DNA from 3 places in the Stenotrophomonas sp. YJH_SMC_53 genome. Region 1 is predicted to be linked to each of the others. Evidence: predicted binding sites of a transcription regulator. Region 1 holds the regulator's gene; each other region holds the start of a gene.
The links. The regulator HrcA, encoded in region 1, represses chaperone genes, less so after heat shock. The targets are predictions, from matches to a motif close to TTNGCACTCNNNNNNNNNGAGTGCNAA.

Region 1 (3,274 bases):
CCTGGCGCTTCTCGCCGAGCGCGCGCAGCTTCTGGCCGACGATGTCAGCCACCGCGCCGCCGATGCCGGAGTCGACCTCGTCAAACACCATGGTCGGCACTGCATCCAGGTCCAGTGCGGCCACTTCAATGGCCAGCGAGATGCGTGACAGTTCACCGCCCGAGGCCACCTTGCGCAGGGCGCGCGGCGGCTGGCCGGCGTTGGCTGCCACCAGGAACTCGACGCGCTCGGCACCCTGCGGGTCGGGCTTGCCGCTGTCCTGTGGCTCCAGTTCGATCAGGAACTGGCCGCCGCCCATGCCGAGCTCGGCGATGATGCCGGTGGTGGTGGCCGACAGTTCGGCAGCAGCGCTGCGGCGGCTGGCGGTCAGCACTTCAGCCTGTACGCGCCAGGCGGCGGCGGCCTTGTCGATCTCGCCGGCCAGGCGCTGCAGGCGCTCGTCGGCGCCACGCAGCTGCTCCACTTCGGCATGCATGCGCTCGCGCTGCGCGCCCAGTTCGTCCATCGGCACGCGGTGCTTGCGGGCCAGGTCGTGCAGGCGGCCGAGGCGGCGCTCGTTCTCCTCGAACTGTTCCGGGTCGGCATCCAGATCGTCGTGCACGCGATCAAGCAGCGACAGGGCTTCGTGCAGCTGGATCGAGGCGTTCTCGATCAGGCCGTCCACTTCGCCCAGGCGCGGGTCGTGCTCGATCAGGCGCGACAGCTCGTGGCGCACCTGCTGCAGCAGGTCCAGCGCAGAGCTGCCGTCATCGCCGTTGAGCTGGTTGCTGGCTGCCTGGCAGGCGCTCAGCAGGGCGCTGGCGTGGGCCTGGCGACGGTGGCTGGCGCCAAGCGCGGCAATCGATTCCGGTTCAAGGTCCTCGCGGTCCAGTTCGCGCAGCTGGTGCTCCAGGAAGCCGATCCGGTCACTGACGTCGCCCTGTTGCGACAACGCCAGCGATTCATCGACCAGTGCCTGCCAGGCTGCGGCCGCGTGGCGCACCTGGCGGCGCTCGTTCTCGTTGCCGGCATAGGCATCCAGCAGGGCCAGCTGCGACGGGCGCGCCAGCAGCGCCTGTTGTTCATGCTGGCCGTGGATCTCCACCAGCAGCGAGGCCAGGTCGCCCAGCTGTGCCAGCGTCACCGGGCGGCCATTGATCCAGGCCCGCGAGCCACCGTCGGCGCGGATCACGCGGCGCAGCTGGCATTGGTCCTCGTCGTCCAGCTCGTTGTCGGCCAGCCACTGGCGGGCGGCCTGCAGCTGCTCCAGTGCGAACTCGGCGGAAAGCTCGGCGCGTGCGGCGCCATGGCGGACCACGCCGCTGTCGGCGCGCAGGCCGGACAGGAAGCCCAGTGCGTCGACCATCAGCGACTTGCCGGCGCCAGTCTCGCCTGAAACCACGGTCATGCCTGGCCCGAACTCCAGTTCGGTGGCGCGGACGACGGCGAAATCCTTGATCGAAAGATGTCTGAGCATGGGTAAGGGGGTGTCAGCAGCCGCGCAACGCTAGCACGCGGGCGCGGGAGGTCCAATGACTTGCCAAGGCGATGCGCCGCCATTATCTAGTGTCCGTGTCTCACAGGTTGATTCCATGCACGGTTCTCCCGACCAGCTTGCCCCGCGTGCGCGCCACCTGCTGCGCACGCTGATCGCGCGATACATCCAGGACGGCGAGCCGGTCGGCTCGCAGACGCTGGCGCGCGTGGCCGGCCTGGAGGTCAGCCCGGCCACCATCCGCAACATCCTGGGCGACCTGGAGGATCTGGGCCTGCTGGCCTCGCCACATACCTCGGCCGGCCGCGTCCCGACCGCGCATGGCTACCGGGTGTTCGTCGACAGCCTGCTGCAGATGCAGCCGCCGGGCGAGGGCGAGCTGGCCCGGTTGCGCCAGGAACTGGCCGGTGGCGGCAGCACCCAGGCCCTGCTCGGCAGCGCCTCGGAGCTGCTGTCGGCGATGAGCCACTTCGTCGGCGTGGTCAGCGCACCGCGGCGCGAGCAGTTCGCCTTCCGCCAGATCGATTTCGTGGCGCTGGACGGGCGCCGGGTGCTGGCGATCCTGGTATTTGCCGACAACGAGGTGCAGAACCGGGTGATCGAGACCCGGCAGGAGTTTGCGCCAGGCCAGCTGGAGCAGGTCGCCAACTACCTCAATGCGCATTTCGCCGGCCTGCCGATGGCCGAGATCCGTACCCGACTGCTGCTGGAGCTGCGCGACGCCCGGTCCGAACTGGAGCAGTTGCTGGCCCACAGCATCGAACTGGCCGAGCAGGCCCTGCAGCCGGCGGCCGACGACATGCTGGTGGCCGGGCAGACCCGCTTGATGGGCGTGCAGGACCTGTCCGACCTGGAGCGCCTGCGCGAACTGTTCGAGCTGTTCTCCAGCAAGCGCGAGATCCTGCAGCTGCTGGAGCGGACCATCCAGGCGCCGGGGGTGCGCATCTTCATCGGCGAAGAGACCGGAATGATGCCGCTGCAGGGCGTCTCGCTGGTCACTGCCCCGTACACCGCCAATGGCCAGGTGCTGGGCGTGCTGGGCGTGATCGGTCCCAAGCGGATGGCCTACGACCGGGTGATCCCGCTGGTCCAGGCCACCGCCGATGTGCTTGGCGCGGCCTTTTCACCGGCCGGACGCACGCCGGGAACATCCGACGCTTGAAACGCAGCATCCCGCCCACACTAGGGTGGGTGGAGGCGGAGAGTGACCGCCAGGGACCCAGACATGAACCACGAACATCCAGATATCGAATCCCAGCAGAGTGCCGCCGATGCGGCTGCCACCGCCGGCGTCAATGACGAAGTCGAGCGCCTGCGCGCCGAAGTCGAGCAGGTCAAGGCCGATGCGCTGCGTGAGCGCGCCGACCTGGAAAACCAGCGCAAGCGTGTTGCCCGTGACATCGAGCAGGCCCGCAAGTTCGCCAACGAGAAGCTGCTGGGCGAGCTGCTGCCGGTGTTCGACAGCCTGGATGCCGGCCTGAAGGCCGCCGGCGACGACCCGCACCCGCTGCGCGAAGGCTTGGAGCTGACCTACAAGCAGCTGCTGAAGGTCGCCGCCGACAACGGCCTGGCGCTGCTGGATCCGATCGGCCAGCCGTTCAACCCGGAACACCACCAGGCCATCAGCCAAGTGCCGACCCCGGGCGCTGCCCCGGGCAGCGTGGTGACCGTGTTCCAGAAGGGCTACCTGCTTAACGAGCGTCTGCTGCGGCCGGCGCTGGTGGTGGTGGCCGCCGACTGATCCGGCAGGGCCGGGCGGCGGACAGACCCGTCACCCGACCCGACGCTGAACGCGCCGGA
Region 2 (3,274 bases), on a different contig from region 1:
GTAGCGCTGGCCCTGATCGGCGCCGCCGGTGCCGCCCTGCGCGTGCCGCTGGCCGAACTCTCGCGCAGCTACGGCAGCCCGTTCGTGCTGCATGGCCTGGACCTGCTGCACGGCGGCCTGGTCCTGGTCGGCACGCTGCTGCTGGGCTGGCTGGGCGCCTGGCTGGTGACCGGCCACTTCCTCCGCCAGACCCGCCCGACCGACACCTGAGACCGGCATGCAACCGCAAGCGCTGAAGCACCTTGAAGGGCCCGCGACGCGGGTGATGGTGGTCGATGGTTCGAAGCTGGTCCGCAAGCTGATCGCCGATGTCCTGCAGCGTGACCTGCCGGGCGTGGAGGTGATCGGCTGCGACAGCATCGAGGATGCGCAGCAGGCGCTGGCGCAAGGCCCGGTGGACCTGGTGACGACCTCGCTGACCCTGCGCGATGGCGACGGCCTGGCGCTGGCGCGGATGGTGCGCGAAGCCGCCGGCCAGGCCTATGTGCCGGTGATCGTTGTGTCCGGCGATGCCCAGCAGCACCTGGAGCAGCGTCGCTTCACCGAGTACGTCACCGACTATTTCGACAAGGCGCTGGGCCATGAGGCACTGGCGACCTTCATCCGTGGCTATGTGCAGCCGCAGACCATCCCCGGCGCCACCATCCTCTACATCGAGGACAGCCGCGTGGTGGCCGAGGCCACCAAGCGCATGCTTGAGCGGCAGCAGCTGAACGTACTGCACGTGGTCAGCGCCGAAGAGGCATTCACCCTGCTCACTGCCGAGTCGCTGGGCCGCAGCCGCCACCGCATCGACCTGGTGCTGACCGATGTCACCCTGAAGGGCGAACTGAGCGGGCGCGACGTGGTGCAGCGCGTGCGCGTGGACTTCGGTTACGGCAAGCGCCGCCTGCCGGTGCTGGTGATGACCGGTGACGGCAACCCGCACAACCAGACCGGGCTGCTGCAGTCCGGTGCCAATGACCTGGTGCTCAAGCCGATCGAAGAGCGGCTGCTGGTCACCAAGGTGCTGTTCCAGCTGCGCCTGGCCCGATTGAACGATGGACCCCTGATTCGATGATGGATGAAGTAGCCGACACCCCGACGATCCAGCTGGAACCGAGCTGGAAGCAGCATGTCGGCGATTACCTGCTGCAGCCGCAGATGCGCGAGCTGTCCAGCTTCCTGCGCCAGCGCAAGGCCAGTGGCGCGGCGGTGTTCCCGCCCGGCCCGCAGATCTTCGCCGCGTTCGACGCCACGCCGTTCGAGCAGGTGAAGGTGGTGATCCTCGGGCAGGACCCGTACCACGGCCGCGGCCAGGCGCATGGCCTGAGTTTCTCGGTGCCGCCGGGCGTGCCGGTGCCGCCGTCGCTGCTGAACATCTACAAGGAGATCGAGAGCGATCTCGGCATCCCGCGCCCGGACCACGGCTGCCTGATTCCGTGGGCGCAACGTGGGGTGCTGCTGCTCAATGCCGTGCTGACGGTGGAAGAGGGCAAGGCTGGTGCCCACCAGGGACGTGGCTGGGAGGGCTTCACCGATCACGTGGTGGATGTGCTCAACCGCGAACGCGAAGGCCTGGTGTTCATGCTGTGGGGCGCCTATGCGCAGCAGAAGGGCAAGGTCATCGACACCCGTCGCCATCGCGTGCTGAAGTCGCCGCACCCGTCGCCGCTGTCGGCCCATCGTGGCTTCCTCGGCTGCCGGCATTTCTCGATGGCCAACGAGTACCTGCAGCGCCGCGGCCAGGCCCCGATCGACTGGTCGCTGCCGCCGCGTTCGGCGCTCTGAGCACCGTCGGGCTGCTGGGCCTGAACACCGGGCAACGTCTCCGGGCCTGAATGGGTCTGCAGAACGGCCCGTTCAGCTCCGCTTGACTGAAATCGGCCGGTTTCTGCCAGGTAATTGCTTGAATTCCAAGGGATTGTGAATCCCGAAAAGCATGCTCGCCACTGTCATCAAATCGCGCTACGGTAGGGCTCTGTTTGGGACCAGTGTTGCATCAATAGGATGCTGGAACTTTTTCCTCCTTTAGCAGTCCAAATCCCGGACTGCTAAGATGGGTGCCTATGAGCCAGAACACCTCTACTGCCCTTGTGGCAAACAATCTCCCGATTCCCAGTGCGCTCGGTTCGCTGGACGCCTACATCGGTGCCGTGCACCAGATCCCGGTGCTGTCGGTCGATGACGAACAGGACCTGGCCCGTCGCTTCCGCGACGGCAACGATCTGGACGCCGCCCGCGAGCTGGTGCATTCGCACCTGCGCTTCGTGGTCCACGTGGCCCGCGGCTACAACGGCTACGGCCTCGCGCTGGGCGACCTGATCCAGGAAGGCAACATCGGCCTGATGAAGGCGGTCAAGCGCTTCGACCCGGACATGGGCGTGCGCCTGGTCTCCTTCGCCGTGCACTGGATCCGTGCCGAAATGCACGAGTTCATCCTGAAGAACTGGCGCATCGTGAAGGTCGCCACCACCAAGGCGCAGCGCAAGCTGTTCTTCAACCTGCGCAAGTCGAAGACGCGCCTGGGCTGGATGAACGCGGCTGAAGTCAGCGCGGTGGCCAAGGACCTGAACGTGTCCGAGCGCGAGGTCATGGAAATGGAGTCGCGCCTGTCCGGTCGCGATATCGGTTTCGATGCGCCGACCGACGAGGACAACGAGCACGCCCCGCCGTCGCCGGCTGCGTTCCTGGTTGCCGATGACGAAGACCCGTCGATGGCCTACGAACGCGAGGACAGCGAAGACAACCAGATGCAGCTGCTGCGCGAAGGCCTGGCCGAACTGGATGCGCGTTCGCGCGACATCATCCGCCGTCGCTGGCTGGATGCCGACAGCAAGGTGACGCTGCAGGAGCTGGCCGACGAGTACGGCGTGTCCGCCGAGCGCATCCGCCAGGTCGAGGCGAACGCGCTGAAGAAGATGAAGGCGCTGTTCACCGCGTAAGGCGGGATGGCGTTGAAGCCAGGAAAAGGCCCGGCATTGCCGGGCCTTTTCTTTTTGGTGGCGTTCTCATCCACGCATGGCGTGGATCTACCAATGTCAGTAGAGCCACGCCATGCGTGGCTGTGGCGCGGTCGTCACTCTTCGCGTGCGATCGCGCGCCAGCCGATGTCGGTGCGGTGGAACGCGTTGGCCCAGCTCACCTTGGCGACGCCGGCATAGGCATTGGCCTGCGCGTCGCGCACGCTGTCGCCCAGTGCCGCTACGCACAGCACGCGGCCGCCGGCACTGACCACCTGGCCCTGCGCATCCAATGCGGTACCGGCATGGAACACCTTGGCGCTGGCCGGCAC
Region 3 (3,274 bases), on a different contig from region 1:
AGGTGAACAGGGCCGGGGTGGCCCACTCGGGGTGATCGATGAAGGGGTTGCGATTGCCCTGGAAGCTGTAGACCACGTCATTGCGGGCACGCTCGGCATCATCCGGCGGATCGGACAGGTGCCAGTCGATCAGCGTCGACAGCAGGCCCATGTAGGCCGGCGAACTGCTGGTCTTGACGATCTTGCTGCGGTCGTCGGTCAGCTCCAGGTCCGGCTCGGACTGACCGGTGGCCGCATCCTTGCCACCCTCATAGCGGATCGCCATGTACATCACCGCACGCGCCATGTCGCCCTTGCGCTTGCCCCACACCTCGAAGGTGCCGGTGTTGCCGTCCGGCGTGCGCACCCAGTTGGAATTGCCCGGGTAGCCACCGCTGCCGCCGCCCTGCCCATTGTTGGCTTCGGTGGCACGCTCGCCGCAGCTGGCATCGCACTTGGCGAACGGCTTGTTGCCACGGTCGGCGTTCCACTGCGCGTCGGTCAGGTACAGCATGTGGGTGTCGGTGTACGGCGCGTAGGGCAGGCCCTTGTCACCGGTGGTGGTGGCAAAGCCCAGCGAGTTCGGCCAGGTGTGCTCGCGGTTGTAGGTCAGGCCGCTGCCGGTGCCCGCACGATCACTGACCTTGGCGTAGCTGCGGTTGCGGTAGGCATCGAGGATGCGGTTCGGGTTGTTCGGATCCTCGTCGGCGATTTCCAGGATGGTCCAGGTGCTGGTGCCCGAGCCGCTGTACGGGTAGGCGGTGTGGCCCTTGATGGTGGCGTGCAGCGAGCAGCGCAGCTGGCTGGGGCTGCTGGTGTTGACCCTGGAGTAGTAGCCGGCCGGCACGCCCGGGTTGCCCGGGTCCGGATTGCCGCCGGTGCTGGCCACGGTGAAGGCGATGCGGCTGTCGGCGGCCGGATGCGCGCCCTGCAGGTCGGTGATGCGCGCGGCGCGGATGTCGAAGCGGCAGGCTTCACCGGCCACCAGCGCGGTATTGGTGGACAGCTTCACGCTGCGGCCGCTGGCCGGGAAGGTCAGCGGCACGCTGCCGGAGGTGCCGCAGCTCAGGGCGAAGGCGCCACTGGCCAGGTTCACCGTCTCGCTGAACACCACTTCCAGGTCGGCGGCAGCGGGGAAGGTGCTGCTGCCCTGCGCCGGGGTGGTGGTGGAGACTGACGGCGGCGTGTTGGGGCCGGGCGTGCCACCGCCGCTGAAGGTCTGGCCGTTGTTGCAGCTGCCGAACGTCTGGCCGGCCGATTCGGCCCAGGTGAAGTGGGCGTACTGGCTGCCGCTGCCGGTCAGCTGCAGCGAGGTGCCCGGCGCGGTGCTGTTGCTTTCGGCCACCGGGATGTTCTGGCTGGTCATGCCCGCGGCAGGGCCGCCGGAGGCGGTGATGGCACCCTCGTAGCTGAGGAACTGGACCACCTTGCCGCTGGCATCGACCAGGGCGATGCCGTCGTTCGGACCATTCTGGAGGCCGTTGGTCGGGTAGTTGACCACGGCGATGGTGGCGCTGCCGCAGCCGGCGGCGGTGCCGGCCGGGACCGGGGTGTTGGCATAGACGGTGGCGGCCGACGGATTGCTGCCGTTGTAGAGGTACAGGCGGTAGCCGGACAGGTCCTCACCGGCAGTGGCTACGACCTCGATCGCTTCGCCGACGTCACCGGCGGCGGTGCTGTCGTCGTAGTGCAGTTCGTTGATGAAGACCTCGGCCTGGGCCGGCGCGGCGGCCAGCGCCAGCAGGCAGGCGGCGGCAAGCGGGGACAGCAATCGCATCGACTACTCCTTGTGATTGGGAATGCCTGACCGAGCCTAAGGCCGATCCAGTGACACTTTGTCGTAAATGAACGTCAGATATCTGACAGTGCGACGCTTGTCACCGAAATTGTCCAGGACCGACGCCTTGGCCGACGCGCGCGGGCGGAAAAATTTTTTTCATTCCGCCCTTGAAAGGGGACGGCGGGGCTCCATCTCTGCCCTGCTCCCGACGTTGTCGGGTTTCTTCACGTGCGGTTCTGGCACTCGCCTGGGGCGAGTGCTAACATCGCCGGACTTTTTTAGACCAATCAATCACTTAAGAGGTCTCCTATGAGCATCAAGCCGCTGCACGACCGCGTTGTGGTCAAGCCGATCGAAGCCGACGAAATCTCCGCCGGTGGCATCGTCATCCCCGACTCGGCCAAGGAAAAGTCCACCAAGGGTGAGGTCGTGGCCGTCGGCCCGGGCAAGCCGCTGGACAACGGCAACGTGCGCGCGCCGTCGCTGAAGGTCGGCGACAAGGTCATCTACGGCCAGTACGCCGGCAGCTCGTACAAGAGCGAAGGCGTCGAATACAAGGTCCTGCGCGAAGACGACGTGCTCGCCGTCATCGGCTGAGCCTCGGCGCGACCTGTTTCAACCTGATCCCAAACTCCCAGCCGCCGGGCCTCGTCCGGCGCTACCAATGAGGTAAATGCAATGGCTGCCAAGGATATTCGTTTCGGTGAAGACGCCCGTTCGCGCATGGTGCGCGGCGTCAATGTTCTCGCCAATGCCGTCAAGGCCACCCTGGGCCCGAAGGGCCGCAACGTCGTGCTGGAAAAGAGCTTCGGCGCCCCGACCATCACCAAGGACGGCGTCTCCGTCGCCAAGGAAATCGAACTGGCTGACAAGTTCGAGAACATGGGCGCGCAGATGGTGAAGGAAGTTGCGTCGCGCACCAACGACGATGCCGGCGACGGCACCACCACCGCCACCGTGCTGGCCCAGGCCCTGATCCGCGAAGGCGCCAAGGCCGTTGCCGCGGGCATGAACCCGATGGACCTCAAGCGCGGTATCGACAAGGCCGTTTCGGCTGCCGTCGCCGAGCTGAAGAACATCTCCAAGCCGACCGCCGACGACAAGGCGATTGCCCAGGTCGGTACCATCTCGGCCAACTCGGATGAGTCGATCGGCCAGATCATTGCTGACGCGATGAAGGAAGTCGGCAAGGAAGGCGTCATCACCGTTGAAGAAGGCTCGGGCCTGGACAACGAGCTGGACGTGGTCAAGGGCATGCAGTTCGACCGCGGCTACCTGTCGCCGTACTTCATCAACAACCAGCAGTCGCAGACCGCTGACCTGGATGATCCGTTCATCCTGCTGCACGACAAGAAGATCTCCAACGTCCGTGACCTGCTGCCGGTGCTGGAAGGCGTCGCCAAGGCCGGCAAGCCGCTGCTGATCGTCGCTGAAGAAGTCGAAGGCGAAGCGCTGGCGACCCTGGTGGTCAACACCATCCGTGGCATCGTCAAGGTCGTGGCCGTCAAGGCCCCC

Region 2: the regulator HrcA is predicted to act here: its motif matches at 2,011-2,037, upstream of rpoH (RNA polymerase sigma factor RpoH).
Region 3: the regulator HrcA is predicted to act here: its motif matches at 1,996-2,022, upstream of AC5P7X_RS00640 (co-chaperone GroES).

What each region holds. Positions count from the first base shown of each region.
Region 1 covers NZ_JCAFTF010000002.1:498,106-501,379, forward strand. Annotated here, with positions in the region: gene recN (DNA repair protein RecN) at 1-1,456, opposite strand, end outside; gene hrcA (heat-inducible transcriptional repressor HrcA) at 1,572-2,636, shown strand; gene grpE (nucleotide exchange factor GrpE) at 2,700-3,215, shown strand.
Region 2 covers NZ_JCAFTF010000001.1:98,183-101,456, forward strand. Annotated here, with positions in the region: gene ftsX (permease-like cell division protein FtsX) at 1-210, shown strand, start outside; gene AC5P7X_RS00460 (response regulator) at 218-1,060, shown strand; gene ung (uracil-DNA glycosylase) at 1,057-1,770, shown strand; gene rpoH (RNA polymerase sigma factor RpoH) at 2,049-2,924, shown strand; gene purD (phosphoribosylamine--glycine ligase) at 3,059-3,274, opposite strand, start outside.
Region 3 covers NZ_JCAFTF010000001.1:134,306-137,579, forward strand. Annotated here, with positions in the region: gene AC5P7X_RS00635 (endonuclease) at 1-1,756, opposite strand, end outside; gene AC5P7X_RS00640 (co-chaperone GroES) at 2,069-2,356, shown strand; gene groL (chaperonin GroEL) at 2,438-3,274, shown strand, end outside.